Regions from separate parts of the Rhodococcus sp. 27YEA15 genome, predicted to be linked through region 1. Evidence: riboswitches for the same ligand, from Rfam matches in the RefSeq annotation. Region 1 holds a riboswitch; the other holds the start of a gene.

Evidence for each region. Region 1 has a riboswitch for S-adenosylmethionine ahead of ABH922_RS00105 (aminotransferase class V-fold PLP-dependent enzyme). Riboswitches for the same ligand answer to the same signal wherever they lie in the genome.
Region 2: another riboswitch for S-adenosylmethionine. It lies ahead of ABH922_RS02230 (LLM class flavin-dependent oxidoreductase); the one in region 1 lies ahead of ABH922_RS00105 (aminotransferase class V-fold PLP-dependent enzyme).

The regions. Positions count from the first base shown of each region.
Region 1 covers NZ_JBMHHW010000001.1:26,599-34,473, forward strand. Annotated here, with positions in the region: gene ABH922_RS00090 (DUF917 domain-containing protein) at 1-56, shown strand, start outside; gene ABH922_RS00095 (DUF917 domain-containing protein) at 78-1,115, shown strand; gene ABH922_RS00100 (PucR family transcriptional regulator) at 1,112-2,647, shown strand; SAM riboswitch class IV at 2,708-2,822, shown strand; gene ABH922_RS00105 (aminotransferase class V-fold PLP-dependent enzyme) at 2,874-4,199, shown strand; gene ABH922_RS00110 (putative leader peptide) at 4,248-4,394, shown strand; gene ABH922_RS00115 (hypothetical protein) at 4,445-5,059, shown strand; gene ABH922_RS00120 (DUF6616 family protein) at 5,468-5,794, shown strand; gene ABH922_RS00125 (amidase family protein) at 5,822-7,279, shown strand; gene ABH922_RS00130 (lysostaphin resistance A-like protein) at 7,335-7,875, opposite strand, start outside.
Region 2 covers NZ_JBMHHW010000001.1:469,771-477,645, forward strand. Annotated here, with positions in the region: gene ABH922_RS02190 (MFS transporter) at 1-1,363, opposite strand, end outside; gene ABH922_RS02195 (MarR family winged helix-turn-helix transcriptional regulator) at 1,360-1,818, opposite strand; gene ABH922_RS02200 (TetR family transcriptional regulator) at 2,160-2,813, shown strand; tRNA gene ABH922_RS02205 (tRNA-Glu) at 2,929-3,001, shown strand; tRNA gene ABH922_RS02210 (tRNA-Asp) at 3,156-3,229, shown strand; tRNA gene ABH922_RS02215 (tRNA-Phe) at 3,302-3,378, shown strand; gene ABH922_RS02220 (hypothetical protein) at 3,677-3,901, shown strand; gene ABH922_RS02225 (hypothetical protein) at 4,984-5,205, shown strand; SAM riboswitch class I at 5,362-5,455, shown strand; gene ABH922_RS02230 (LLM class flavin-dependent oxidoreductase) at 5,460-6,539, shown strand; gene ABH922_RS02235 (NtaA/DmoA family FMN-dependent monooxygenase) at 6,569-7,875, shown strand, end outside.

The DNA of each region.
Region 1 (7,875 bases):
TGGATCGTGAGTTCGTGCCGGTCGAGTCGCTCGAACGGGCGTGGCCGGCACAATAGCGAGCTGTGTACGGTCTGCGCGTGGTCCATGAGGTCGAACTCGACGCGATTGCGGCGGGTGCGGTTGTCCTGGGCTGCGGCGGGGGCGGCGACCCTCGTCTGCTCGTGGACATGCTGCGCCATCTGATCGCCTCGTCGGGGGTCGAGGTGCTTGCACCGCCCGAACTCCCCGATGACGCGCTGGTGATGCCGGTCGGACTCGTCGGCTCGGCGCTCGCGCTCGAGGAGCAGCTACCGTCCGGGCGCGAATTCGCCGACACCGCCGAAGCCATGTCCCGGTGGACCGGCCGGAGCCCCACTGCGGTGATGACGTTCGAGGGTGGTGGGCTCAATGCCCTCTCCGGTATCGCCGCCGCGCTGGCACTCGGGGTGCCGGTGGTCGATGCCGACCTCCTCGGCCGAGCGATGCCCCGGCTCGACCATTTCTCCTTGGCTGCAGCAGGTCTGGAATTGTGCCCCGTCACGTTGGCGCAGCCTGGTGGGTTGATCACCGTCGTCGACCGGGTGGACGTACCGGGTGTCGAGGTGGCGATCCGGTCGTTGATCGGGCGAACCAGTGGATGGGGGGCACTGGCACTTGCTCCCGTCGACGCGGGTACGGTTCGATCGGCGACCGTTCCGGGGACCTTGTCCCGAGCACACCGATTGGGTGAGCAGCTTGCGATGTCGCGGGGCCGGCGGGGCACTGCTGCCTTGATCGACGCGCGGGTGCTGGGGAGCGGCCGCGTGCGAGCAGTACGTAAGACGAGTGCAGACACCCGTCGCGGCAACGTCATCGTCGAAGACAGCGCGGCGGTCCTTCGGGTCGAATTCGAGAGCGAGTACCTCTGTGTGTCCTCGGACGGCGAGATGACAGCGACGTGCCCGGACATCGTCGTGCTCGTGGACGTCCGGACGGGCGACTTCGTTGCCTGTGAGTCCGTCCATCCGGGACAGGACGTCGCGGTCCTCGTTCTACCCGGACCGGCCTGGTGGTCCCAGGATCAGGTCAGGCTCGACGTGGTGGGCCCGAGAGCCTTCGGAATCGATCACGATGCTGTTCTCACGGAGGTGCGATGAGTGCGAGTGTTTCAGCCTTGCTGAATAATCCGCGGTTCGGCAGTGTTTACCGCCTGGCGGGCAGTGGTGATCCTGTTGTCACCGTCGTAGGGGCGCTCACGGCCGAGGCCACGAAGTCTGCTGCAGCGATCTCGGCCGCAGTCGGCTCTGGTTCGGTTCTGGTGATCCTCGATCGGATCGACACGGGGGAGTGGACCTTCGATGCGTTGCTCCGGCGAGCGGTGGCGACCGGATGTCAAGTTGTAGCGGTGGCCGAGCCGGCCGTCGACGACTCCAACCTCACGTTGTTGGCCGATCGACTCGGGGTGGTGGTTCTTGCGGTCACGGATCCGTGGAGGTTCGGCGTCGAGCTCCGTGATCTGCTGTCGAATTCGCGGTCGGTGATGGCCGATGCCGTTCTCCGAGCCACGCACGCCGGGCAGCGCGCCGGTCTCACCGTCGAGAACCTACTGTCCGTGCTGCTGAACACTTTTCAACGACCATTCCTTGTCCTGGATGCGGCGGGTCGCCCACTGATCGGTGCGGACGTGTTCACCGAGAACGATCGTCTGGTCGCGGGTTCGTTGTCAGACCGGAGCGCGCCCACCACTCTGGAACTCGATTCGGGTGGAGTGCTGATCGCCTGCCCGGTGATGTCCGGAGGTGTACGCGAACCGTGGCTCGCTGTGGTGCTTCCGGTACGCCAGAGTGTCGAAGAAGCTTCTCTGGCGGTGGTTCTCGACGTCGCATCGTTGGCGGTGGGGCACAGGCTGGCAGTGGCGCGCATGATCGACGAACGGGAGGCGCGCCGGCGAAGCGCGCTGTTGAGTGAGCTCGTCGACACCACCGGCGACGCCACGCCCGGTTTACTCAGGCGTGCGCTCGACGCCGGCTGGGCACTGGACGGTTGGCATATCGGCATCAAGGTCCTGACCGTCGCAGACGTAGACCTGGTTGCCAGACGCAGCGAGGTCGCGGAGGCGTTGGCAGCGGAGGGCATCACCGCCAACGTCGTGGAACAGGCCGACGGGTGGGCCTCGTGGACCACGCTGCCGGGCGAGCCGCGCCCGGAGTCGATCACTCGGCTTGCCGAGAGCATCCGCGCAGCTCAGGATCGCCTGGATCCCACGATGGACACGTGGTTCGGCGTCGGACGGGCACATGAGGGACCTGCGGGAATCGGTATCTCGCTGTCGGAGGCGGGCGACGCCGCCCGCCTGGCGGGTTCACGTTCTCAAACCGGACGATTTCTGCACGTCGACCGACTCGGGTTGGCTCAGTTGTTGCTGGCTTGGACACGAACCGACACGTTCCAACCCGCGGCTGCGGCACTGCTCGCGCCACTGCGGGCCGCCGGGGGCGAGCTGCTCGACACGTTGTCTACCTACCTCGACGAGGAATCGTCGCTGGCACACACCGCTACTCGAATGGGATTGCACCGCAACACTGTTTCCAGCCGGATCGAGCGCATTCAGCGGCTTCTGTCAGTCGATCTCGGCGATCCGGAGACGCGGCTCGCATTGCACCTCGCGTGCCGAACAGTCCGGGAGTGACGCGCGCCATTCAGATTTCGTCTTGACAACCGGGGGACGTAACTGCCATCCTCGTTTGCAGGTCACGAGTACCAGTGTTCAGCCCCGGCTTGCTGGTCGGCAACCCTCCTCCGCGGTGGGGTGCTCCGGGTGACGACCCGGCTGCATTCGAAAACGAATGTGGCAAGCGCGGACTCGTCCGGGAACTTCACCCGAAAAGAGTCCTTGAACGTGAGGATTGTCTTCGATGACTGCTGTTTTGAGTGCCGACGCCTGCCGCACCGCGCCGATCGCCCAGGTTTCCGGCTCCGACCTTCTGGTTCCCCTCGTCCAGGGTGGCGAGCTGCCGTACGCCAACTTCGACTATGCGGCGAGCGCTCCGGCATTGTCGCAGGTCACAGACCGCATTGCGGAACTGCTGCCGACGTACGCCAGTGTTCACCGCGGCGCGGGCTACGCATCGCGGATCTCCACCCTGACCTACGAGAACGCTCGCGAATCGGTGTCGCGTTTTCTCAACTGTTCCGAGGACCAGGTGGTCGTCTTCACCCGCAACACCACTGATTCGCTGAACCTGCTCGCCCAGTGCGTACCGGGAAGCACCGTTGTGCTCGACGTCGAGCATCATGCAAACCTGTTGCCGTGGAACGATGCTCGCGTCGTCACTGCCGCAGACACCGTCGAGGAGACTATCGAGCGCCTGGTGGCCGAACTGTGCACCAAGCCCGCTGCGCTGCTCGCCGTCACCGGGGCATCCAATGTCACCGGTGAGATCTTGCCGATTGCTCGCCTGACCGAGATCGCACACCGACTCGGCACCCGCATCCTGGTGGACGCCGCTCAACTGGCACCCCACCGTCGTATCGACTTGCAGGAATGCGGCGTCGATTACATCGCGTTCTCCGGTCACAAGCTCTACGCGCCGTTCGGTTCCGGAGTGCTCGCCGGTCGCCGTGACTGGCTCGACCAGGCTCAGCCGTACCTCGCCGGCGGCGGCGCGGTGCGTGAGGTCACGACCACGTCCACCGAGTGGGCATGTGCGCCCGCTCGCCACGAGGCAGGCTCACCCAACGTGCTCGGTGCTGCAGCCATTGCCGCCGCCTGTGAAACCTTGCAGGCCTTGGACTTCGATGCGATCGCCGAGCACGAGAAGGCCCTGACGGAGCAGCTGACCGACGGATTGTCCGCCATTGTCGGCGTCGACGTGGTTCGGTTGTGGGCCGACGCTCCCGACGCGGTCGGAATCGTCACCTTCACCGTCGCCGGCTACGAGCCCGGTGAGATCGCGGCGTTTCTGTCCGCCGAACACGGCATCGGTGTCCGGGATGGACGTTTCTGCGCACATCCGGCACTGGCACGCCTGGGCCTGTCCGGAGGTGCCGTGCGTGCGAGCCTCGGGCTGGGGAGCAGCTCGGACGACGTACAGCGATTGATCGACGCCGTGAAAATCCTGGTTTCCGATCAGCGTGATTGGAACTACGAGAAAACGGCGGGTTCCTGGAATCCGGTGCCCGAGACCCGCAGCTTTCTCGTCGGGTCAGACGAGAAAGCCGGTGCCGCCGAGTGCGTCTGAGCTGAGCTCGGTCACCGAAAACCCGAACGGACCACTACCATGGTGAACATGGCAACAGCAGAACTCATGGGCGCATCGCGTGCTTCCGTGAGCCGCTGGGATGTTTCCGATATTTCCGTGAGCAGCTGGGCTGCCCATTGGGGCCGTCGCCATGTCGACCTCTGCCGTACGTCGTCAGGAATGTGTTCGAGCTGACGATCGTCTCGCGCTCATCACGATTTTTTCTGATTTTCGGAGGTCTACAGATGTCTTCACGTACTTCACCTGCCCTGCACGTAGCGGTCGAGCTCACCGGCGCAGGCCATCACCCGGCAGCGGCGTCTGCCCCGGGAAACTCGCCTGTGATCGGTGGCGACTACTGGGTTGACCTCACCGAGAACGAACGTGTCCTCGATTTGGCCGCATTTCCTACCAATGTGGTAAGGATTCGCGCTTCCGACCTGCGTGAAGCCCAACTCGAACGCGCACGCGTCCGGACCGCGATCGCCGAGGAGGGTCGCGACCCAGACAGTGTCGTCGTGCTCGTCGATCTCGAGATCCTGATTGCCCCGGAAGCGCGTGCCGCGCGCAAGGAATTGGCGCAACTCGACAGTGCACTCACCGAGCGCCGTATCCCGTCCTCGCTGCACTACGTCGGCACCCCGAGCGGGCTCGGTAGCCTGATCGCCGATATCAGAGCTGCTGACGTCGCGGACGGCGTCACGTTGCTGCCGCTGGCCCTACCGCGCACGCTCGAGTATCTGGTGGACGGAACGATTCTGTGGCTGCAGGATCGTGGGCTGGTCACGGCCTCCACAGCAGTCGACGATGTGCTCGGACGTTTCGGTCTGCCGCCTCGTCAGCGCACTCTCGCTTCCTGATCGATCTTTTTTCCCAACTGGGGGATCGCCGAATTTGTCGGTGGTCCCCCAGTTTTGTCATGTCCGAGCAGAAATCGACCGATGTCTGATATTGACAATTTTAGGTCAATTTTTCTCCGTGACGTTCAACGGCGCCGAGCGTTATGGTTTCTGACGTAGCACCCGAGTTCTCATCGGGAAAGACTCGAGGTTCACAGCGAGGTGAACCAGGTAATACGCGCTTGCGCCTGCCGCTCCGACTGGCGAGACCCGATCGTTCAATATGTGCCAAGTGTATTGAAATGTGTTGCATGCCAACTAGTTAGATCAAATTATGATCAGCTGGTTGTGTCAGGGTCTGTCGGGCGAAATGCGAGACGGCGAGGAGTGTGGTCCGATATCCGAATCCAACGCGCAGGGGTGTGGTCGATGGTCTTCGTTGTGGTCGAACTGTGGAAGGCGAACGCGGCGTTCGCGAATCTGAGCCGATCCGACCGGATCGAGTTGTTCGAGGGTGTCCGAAACAGTGTGAAATCTTTGGATGGATGCACAACCCTCGGGTGGGGTCGAATAGATGGATCAGGCGACAGTCGCGCCTCGGGGTTCGACTGGTTCGCCATCTGGGAAGTCGCGTCGGTCGAGTACTTTCTCGATTCCGTTCAGGGTTCGGGTTGGTACGACTACTTCGACCAAGTCAACGTGCACGGCGAATTGAAGTCTGTCGACGAAGTTTCGGACTTGATCGTGGAGTCGTGAATTCGGATCGGCAGGTGGCGACAAAATATGCGTGATCGCTCGAACGACGACGGCCGGACGGCAGGCGGCCGCGAGAAACAAGACAGGGGATTGATGATGGGCTTGGTTCATTGTTTCACTGAAGAGGATTCGATCGGCAACTCGGACGCGACCGACCTTGCGTACCGGATACGGGCCAAGGAGGTGTCGATCGAAGAGGTCTTCGCCGATACCGTGACCCGAATCGAGAAGGTCGAACCGATCATCAAGGCCGTCCAGTGCGCTGACTATGTGACGCCCGAGAGCAGCGGTGACGTTTCTGCGCCGTTTCACGGAATCCCGACCTTCGTGAAGGACAACACCATGCTGCGTGGATTTCCGGTGCGGATGGGATCGAAGGCAACACGATCTGATACCGCTACCGAGAGCGACGAGTACGGCTCGGCGTTCTCCGGAATGGGATTCACTCTGCTGGGAAAGAGTAAACTCCCCGAGCTGGCGGGTCAGCCCACTACTGAATACGAGGTTGGAGATCCGACCGTAAATCCTTGGAATACAGGACATTCCGCTGGCGGTTCGTCTGGTGGCGCGGCAGCGCTGGTCGCCTCCGGTGCAGTGACGGTCGCTCACGCCAATGACGGCGGCGGATCCATTCGAATGCCGGCCGCCTGGAACGGTTTGGTGGGTATGAAATGGAGTCCGGGCCGTCACATCACGGGCATTCCCAGGAATCCGGCCGTTCCCGACTTCGTCAGTCAGGGCGTACTCTCGAGGTCGGTTCGTGATCAGGAAAAATACATGATTGCGATGGACGCGCAATCCCCGCGAGGTGCCCGCAGCGGTCCGGTGTCGTCCGGTCGATACAGCGGTTCGAAGTATCGTGTCGGCATCATTTCTCAGGCGTACTTCGACATCGATGCGGAAGTGGCCGCAGCTGTCACCGACATCGGCGGCCGCCTGGCGTCGCGGGGACTGCCGGTCGCCGGCACCGCACTGCCCTACGGTGCTGAATTCATCGAAGCGTTCTACCTGTTCTACGGCTACGCGACCGCGGGATTGGTGGGGCTCTTCGGTCTGGACCCGGCCGCGTTGGAGGTGTTCACTCGCGAGATCATGCTCAACTCGACGAGCAAACCAGATGCAACCGAGGAAAGTCTCGCGAAAATGAGAGCCTTCGGCAAGGACGTCTACTCGAAATATTTCTCGGATTTCGATGTGATCATCACCCCGGTCGCTCCACATGCGGCACCCGAACTCGGGTACCTCGGTCCACTACCTGATTTCGAGACATCGAGCGAACGGTGGCGAAAATCCATCGTGTTCGGCGCCCAGTGCAACATTGCGGAGGCTCCCGCCATATCGGTTCCGGTAGGTCTGTCGACAACGGGGCTCCCGATCGGAGTGCAGATACTCGGAAAGCCGGGCGATGATGCGGTCGTGCTCGATCTCGCCTATCTGGTGGAAGAGGCTGCCGAGTTCTCGCAGTTGGCCTATATCGGTGCGTGACGTGCGGATGCCATCGTCGATGCAAAACGAACGACGAGAGTTTCGTCGGCGATGATCAGGTCGACACAGGCAGAAGATGAGGCAGAACCACGATCATGCTGGATGTCCAGATCATGTGAACGATGATCGGGGCAAGTAATCCTCCGGTCCACACCCGCATCAGGGCGGTGATGACACCCAGGCACAGCGCGGCGAAGACCAACATGACACTTGCGGACGCCGCAGTCACCAATCCGTAGAGGAGGGTGCTCACTGCCACCGGATGCCATTGGCGGAAGGCATCGAAAAGTGCTCCGCGAAAAAAAAGCTCCTCCGCGACGGCCGTGACGGTAGCAAGGAGAATCACCATACCGATCGACCCGGCCGTAGCGCGTTCCAGAACGGTGACGACATTTCGTTCGAGGGCGGGTATGTACCGAACGATCAGGGCGCCGACGGTGAAGACGGCGACGCATCCGGCACCGACGAGAACAGGCAGTCCCAGATGGGTCGCCGCCCACGACCGAACAGGAGGCGCAGGTGCAAGCGGAATCCGCCGGTCGATCAGGGCACCGGTGAACCAGCAGAGAGCCAAACAGAGCGTCGCAACGTAGAAA
Region 2 (7,875 bases), 440 kb from region 1:
CCACCCCCACCAGAAGCACGATTCCGATGATCAGGATGGCTCCACCGGTGCGGTGCAAACCCGCGTCGTCGGGTGTTCCTCGCATGGTCAGTTCGACGACGACGGCCGCGAGATTGGCCCCGATGTACTGGATGGTGCGGTACAGGCCGATTGCGGTTCCGACGTCTGCGGAACTACTGACCGAGTTGACGAGATTCTGATTTCCCATGTTGTTGAAGCCGTTGGGAATACCGAGGACCGCGGCGACGAGCAGGAGTGCCACCACCGGTGTGCTGCTCGATTCGACGAAGGTGAGGACGAGGGCGCCGACGGTCAAGGCGGCGGTCCCGATCAGTAGCGTGACGCGAGCGCCGAACCGTCCGTACGTCTGGGAGGCCGTGATGGTCGAGACGATGCCCACTGCGGCAACCGGCAGCATCAGTAGACCGGCGTGCATGGGTGACATCCCGCGAGCGCCCTGTAGCCATTGAGGCAGACCGAAGAACACGCTGTAGAAGGCGGTGTAGGTCAGCAGGGTCCGGCCGAGGGTCATGCTCAGGGCGCGGTTTCGGGCCAGTGCTCGCACGTCGATGAATGCGGATTCCGTCCGGCGTTCCCACAGGACGAACAGGGCTCCGGAGACGACGACGGCCGGTATCAGGTACCACTTGGGGTGATCGACGAGTGAGAGCAGCAGCAGCATCGTCGAGGTGGTTACCGCCAGGAACAGCAGGATTCCCACGGGGTCGAGTGATCGGATCAGCGACGAGCCGCGTTCACGCGTGGGTGGTCGTTGATCCTTGGGGGCGGCGAGTAACACCCAGAGTGCTGTCACGGCGACGAGGGGCAGGTTGATCCACATGATGGATTGCCATCCGAGGATGCCGACCAGGAGTCCGCCCAGAGTGGGGCCGAAAGCGACGACGGACTGGGCGCAGATGGTGAGAGTTGCTATTGCCGAGCGTGTTTCGGAATTGTGTTGGTCTGCGTACGCGCGTATGACGGTCATGGCGTTCGGGTACTGAGTGGCTGTGCCGATGCCGAGTAGGACGCGCGCTGCGATGAGCCAACCCAGTGACGGTGCCAGTGATCCGAGGATCGCGCCCGCGGCGATCAGTCCGAGACCGGTCAGATACACCCGTTTCGCGCCGAGAATGGATCCGAGGCGTCCGGCTGCTGGTGCGGTGACGGCGGTGGCGATGTAGAGGGCCGAGATGACCCAGGCGGTTCCGGAGCTCGAGCCGAAATGGGTGGCGATGGGGACGATCGCCACTGCGATCATCGAGGAGTTGAGTGGCTGCAGGACGGTACCGGAGCCGAGTGCGAGACTCAGGCGGAGTGGGACCGTGGTCTGGGCGGGTGGGGTGGTGGCGACAGTGGTCACGAGTTCATCAGTGACTCCTCGGGAGTTTCGGGTAAGGACGAGTCTTCGCCGAGTCGGCGCAACAGGCGGCCGGCGATCACGAGTAGGTCGCGTTCGGCTTCGGTGCATTCGGCATCGATGACTGCGCTCAGCCACTCGGTGCGACGTGCTCGGTCTTCGAGGAGAGTCGCCGTACCGAGGTCGGTGAGGCTGATCAGGATCGCTCGTCCGTCGGACGGGTCGGATCGTCTGCCTACCAGATGCTGTTCTTCGAGTGCGGCGACGGTTTTGGCTATCGATTGAGGTGTGACCTGTTCGAAGTGCGCGAGGGATCGCGCAGTCATGGCGCCTTGCCGGTGTAGATGACCGAGAGCTTGCATCTGGCTGGGGGTCAACGAGTGGTCGCTGCGTTTGGTGCGCAGGCGCCGGATGAAGACGCTGAAGTCCTCCCACAGACTGTCGGCTGGTGTTGGCATGAGGGCCCCTTCGCTCGAACGCTACCTTAGGCAGTTTAGCTGTCTACTTTTCATAAAATGAAGCCTATGTGAGCAAAAATACTGTTTATTTATATCAACTTGGTTGTCTATATCGAGCGCAGGTTGGCAGGTGTGCAGGTGCGGGACCGCGGCTGTGTCGCACCGGAGCGCCGGCTGAACTGGTGATGGGCCCCGATTCAACTCCGAGGTCGGAGCGGATTAGGTGGTACGCAATCCTCGCGTAGGCCATTCTTGAGGGGATATTGTGAGGTTTAGGGGGATACGGGTCTTGAAATGCCTGGATTCACCGGTCGTCAACTGTGAGAGGCATAGCACCGTCAATGGCACGTCAACAAGAGCGTGCGCGGCGTACCCGCGCCAGTCTGGTCGAAGCGGCCGCAATCGAGTTCGCCAAGCGTGGATACGCGGCGGCGTCGGTCAACACGATCCTGGAAGGTTCTCGCGCGACCAAGGGCGCGATGTACTTCCATTTCCAGTCGAAGGAGGATCTGGCGCGAGCGGTCCTGACCTCGGCGATCGACTCGTTCGGCGAAATCACCGAGCGATGGTCCGCGAGGACGGATCTGGATCCGTTCGTCGTTCTGCACGGTCTGGTTCTCGACATCGCCGAGCTGTTCCGCTCCGATGTCATCGTCCAGGCGGAGTTCCGGCTGATCATCGAGCCCGAGTTCTACGCAGACGTGCAGTCCGGTGGCGGGCAGGTGTGGGGTCGAACTGCTCACGCGCTGGCCACCCGGGCACAGAGCGAAGGGTTGCTTCGAGACGGGGTGGATCCGGCGAAGTTCACTCGGGTCTTGGCGGCAAGCCTGGCAGGGCGTCGCTACATGGCTGATCTGATCGCGAACAGCGGGCACATCGCGGAGTGGTTCGAAGAGTCACTCGAAGTCATTCTCGACGCCATGGCTTCGCCGGAGTGGCTGGAGGAGTTTCGACGGACCGGTTGGCCGACCATCGAACCCCTCGTTGCAGACTGAGAACGTGTTTTATGCCCACTGAGCTGGCGATTTGGGTTTTTCCGGCGCTGTGCCATAAGCTATCCAAGCTCCCAACGGAACGCCGTTGGGGTACTGGTTCGGAGTGATCCGACGGGCCCCCTTCGTCTAGCGGCCTAGGACGCCGCCCTTTCAAGGCGGTAGCGCGGGTTCGAATCCCGTAGGGGGTACGCTTTGCGAAAGTGAAGCGGTTTTGCGCAAGCAAGACGATGTAGTATGGTTTGACCCGCACGACAAGCTTTGAGATGCTCGAAAGCAAGGCCAGGACAGTGGTTTTGGAGCAGCCCGAAGATGTAGTACGGTTTCACAGCAAGGAAAAAGCAAGGCCCTGTGGCGCAGTTGGTTAGCGCGCCGCCCTGTCACGGCGGAGGTCGCGGGTTCGAGTCCCGTCAGGGTCGCAAAGTGATGTATTTCCCCCATGAAAGGGAAATGCATTGCAGTGCGATAGGCATTCGGTTCGGGTGCCGTCCGGCCAGGTAGCTCAGTTGGTACGAGCGTCCGCCTGAAAAGCGGAAGGTCGCCGGTTCGATCCCGGCCCTGGCCACCATTAATTCAAGCCCTGTTCCCGGTGTTCTTCATGAACACGAGGACGGGGCTTTTCGGTATCTCGGCCGGAAGCTGTCCCGGGTTCCAGAGATTTTTGCAGCACCTGACTTCATCAGGAGTTGCAGGTGATGTTCGATCCGCGCACACCGTGAAATTGTGCAGGGGCGAGTCGCTTGTATGCAGAACGCGAGAAGTTCTGCGAGCCCGTGGCGTTGCGGCACAGCTCCAGTGAAGCGGCGAGAATCGTCGGTGTGAATTGTCAAAGGACGAAGCGTCGGCGCTCCGGCAGTCGGTGGAGCGTGGAACAAATCGCCCGGACCCTGCGGCGCGATTTCCCCGACAACCCGCAGATGTACGCGGCCGACGAAACGATCTACCTTTGCCTCTGCATCCCGGGTCGTGGCGGGCTGCGCCGTGAGCTTCGCACAGCATTGCACACGGGCGCTGCCCGCCGGAAGTCTCGACGCCAGGCTCGACAGCGGCAATCGCGGTACCGCGACCCGGTGGTGATGATCAGCGACTGACCTGCCGAGATCGAAGACAGAGCCGTACCCGGCCATTGGGACGGTTACCTCATCATCGGCAAGAACCACACCTCCACCATCGGAACACTCGTCGAACGCGCCACCTGCCACGTCATGCTCGTACACCTACTTGGCAATCTCGGAGCCGAAGCGATGTGCGAGGCGCTCACGGCGCGATCGGGCAACCGCTGCCGCATCTGCGTGGCTCGCTGACCTGAGCCACGGCAGCGCAATGGCGGACATAAAGCTTTCACCATGGACACGGCCATGCCGGTCTACTTCTGCGATTCAGCCTCACCCTGGCAACGACGGGGAACCAAAACACCAACGACGCACTGCCCCAATATTTTCCGACAGGATCGAGCCTTTCGATTCGCAGTCCCGAAGGCCTCGAAAGGGTCGCCCACGAACTCGACACCAGACCCGAAAGGCGCCTGGTGCGGCGTGGGACAAGTAATTGGACAGTTGGTCTGCGGTACTTGCTTTGTATGCGAGTTGCGCCTGTGGTTGTGCGGGGCGTGTGACGGCGTTGATGCGGTCCAGGTCGGTGCGTGGCCGGGATCGCGCAGCGGGCTCGGATCATCGGGCTCGCATCCGAGGGCGAGTCGAACACACGGATCGCCGAGCTTGTCGGCATGGAACATGACAGTGATATCGCCCGTATTCCTTGTGGGCGTTGCCGATCCAGTGCGATGACGACGACGAGTGGGAGCGCCAGGTGAGCGATCTGCCCTACTTGTCACCGGGTGGCCCGGCAACGACGGCCGTAACTCGGGGACGCCGAGGACGAGTTCCGCGCTGCCGTCGAGAGCCGCTTCTACGCGACGTGACGTGACGTGGCATGGCCTGACCGTCGCGGGGACACGGGACTGATTCATCGCACAGGCGCCCGGCGACAGGGCCGTTCCTGATATCGGGACAGCGCGACTGCGTCGTTACCGAGGGTCGCATGTCCGAGGCGAAGTAGATCTTCGACGCCGCTGACCTCCTCGGGGCGGAGATGCTCAACGCCGCCGAGGATGGGTATGGGGGGATGGATATGTAGGGTGCGGGTATCGCCGGTTCGGCCTTGCATCTGTCGCGTGTGCCTGGGCGTACCCTCCACTACCGGCAATCACAAGCTGTCGTCCTCGCACAAGCTCGCGGACAGCGGATTCGAATGGCACCTGAACGCGCTGCTGAACTTGAAGAACAATGCTGCCTACATACATCCGGGTCTCACCGCTGCGGAACTGAAGGAGACGAACAGCGGGGCGGAGCGTCTGGTCGAGGCCGCCGAGCCGGTAACGGCCGCTCGGCGGTAGGCCGTTACCGGCCGGACCAAAGTACGTCGCGGCACCGGCCCGGGTTGTCGAAGCGCAACGGTTTCGATCACTGTGAATGTATTGAGTGTCCTTGTAGTCCAATGTTATTCGTGCACTGCAATTTGACTTGCTCGTTGGCTGCGGCATACATTGCAACGACCATCCAGAGTGGCTGAGAGACCTGGCTCGATGATGCTGCAGCAACCCGCTTCGTTTCGAGTGTGGGTGCTACCGCCAGGACCGATGGAGGACGCATGACCGTATTTGCTGTTGGTATCGAGCTGGACGGCGAGGGTACACATCCGTCGGCTTGGCGTCGTAGCGCGTACAGCCCGGATCAACTGCTCACCGGCAAGACCATTCGTCTGCGGGTGGCTGCTGCCGAGAACGCAGGATTCACTTTCGCTACGTTCGACGATTCCATTCTGCCGCCGACCGGTGAAGTACGCGGGCGCATCGATGCCGTCGCACGGGCGTCGTACGTAGCGCCGGTGACGAGCACTATCGGCTTGGTTCCGGTGGTAGGGACGTCGTATGCGGAACCGTTCCACACGTCGTCGCAGTTGGCGACACTCGACTACTCCTCGCGTGGTCGCGGAGGTTGGCTACCGGTACCCGTTGCCGATCCAGCGGCGGCAAAGACCTGGGGGAGGCCCGCGGTTACGACGGACGCCGATCGGGCACGCGAGCAGCACGACTCGGTGACCGTGGTGCGTGAGTTGTGGGATTCGTGGGAAGACGATGCCGTCGTCAGGCACTATGCCACGGGGCGGTTTCTCGATCGGGATCGGCTGCACTACATCGATTTCGAGGGGAAAACGTTCTCCGTGAAGGGTCCGGCGATCGTTCCGCGTCCGCCGCAGGGTCAGCTCGTCGTGTTCGGTCGCTACGGCCAGATCGATCCGCGTCAGGCCGATGTCGTTCTCGTCACCGGAGATTCGGTGGAGTCCATCGCCGCTGCGGCAGTGGCGGCGCGCAATGAGGGTGCGCTGTTGGTGGTAGCAGAGTTGGACGTGGCCCTGGACACGCCGGCATCGGTCGCATCAGAGCGATTGGCGGACTTGAATTCTCATGTGGAAGCGCGGGAGTCCGGTCGATTCGGATTCTCCGGCGATCCGCTGCGGTTGGCGGCGCTGTTGGGAGAGCTCGGATCGCACGTCGACGGTGTGCATCTGCATCCGTTGGTTCTGGACGAGGAACTTCCGGTGTTGGCCAAGCTCGTGCTTCCGGAGCTGTCGAAGTCCGGGTTGACGCGTCGCCCGGTGCCGGGCTCGTCGTTGCGGGCCAACCTCGGCCTGGCGCGGCCGGCCAATCGATTCGCCCACACTTCCTGACTTGACTTCGTGCTAAGGATATCTCGGCAATGACTGCATCTCGCTCCGCTGCGCCACGCCCCGACGCGCAGGTTCACTTCGGCGTCTTCTTCCAAGGCGTCAACCACACCACTATCTGGTCCGATCCCACCAGTGGATCGCAAATCGACTTCGAGACGTTCCGGCGGCTGATCCTCACGGCCGAGCGTGGACTGTTCGACGCGTTCTTCCTCGGCGAAGGTCTGCGCCTGCGTGAACAGGACGGCAAGATCCTCGATCTCGACATCGCCGGACGGCCCGACGCGATCGCGCAGCTGGCTGCGTTGGCCGCGATCACCGAGAACATCGGTCTGGTCGCGACTCAGAACACCACCTACAACGAACCGGCGGATCTCGCCCGGCGGTTGTCGGGTCTGGATCTTCTCTCCGACGGCCGCGCCGGCTGGAACGTGGTCACCACGGACAACGCCTGGACGGGCGAGAACTTCCGCCGGGGTGGATTTCTCGATCACGAATTGCGCTACGAGCGTGCCGGACAGTTCATCGACACAGCTCGGGCACTGTGGGATTCGTGGCGCGACGACGCGATCGCACAGTCCCGTTCGGCGGAAAACTGGGCTGGGCCGGATGCGGTGGCCACGGTACGACGTGAGACGTCGCAGTTCGACGTCGACGTCACCGCGACCTTGCCGCGTAGCCGTCAGGGGCATCCGGTGATCTTCCAGGCCGGTGATTCCCCGAGCGGCCGTGACTTCGCTGCCAGTCGTGCCGACGTCATCTTCTCCCGGCACGGGACGGATTTCGACGACGCACTCGAATTCGCGAACGACATCCGAGCCCGGCTGCGCAATGCCGGCCGGCCCGAGGACGACATCAAGATTCTTCCCGGAACCCAGATCGTGTTGGCGGAGAAAGAATCCGAGGTCGAAGAAAAGGTTCGCTGGGTTCTCGAAGGTCAGTACACCGGACAGACCGCGTTGTCGTTGGTCGGTCTGGTATGGGGCAAAGATCTCTCCGACCGCGATCCGGACGGTCCGCTCCCCGAGGAAGATCCGGTTCCGCGCCCGGTATCCGGGACACGAGGTGCATTCCGGGACGGAAACGATCCTGTCGCAGTTGCACGCGAGTGGCGGGCTCTGGCCGAGGCGAAGAACCTCTCGCTGCGTCAGGTCGCCATCGAGACCACTACGCGGTCCGGCTTCGCGGGAACACCCGGGCAGGTGGCGGACACGTTGACGCATTGGGTGCGTCAGGGTGCTTCCGACGGCTTCAACATCACGCCGTACCTTGTTCCGAGCGGTCTGGACGAGATCGTCGACTGGTTGGTCCCCGAGTTGCAGGATCGCGGTGCGTATCG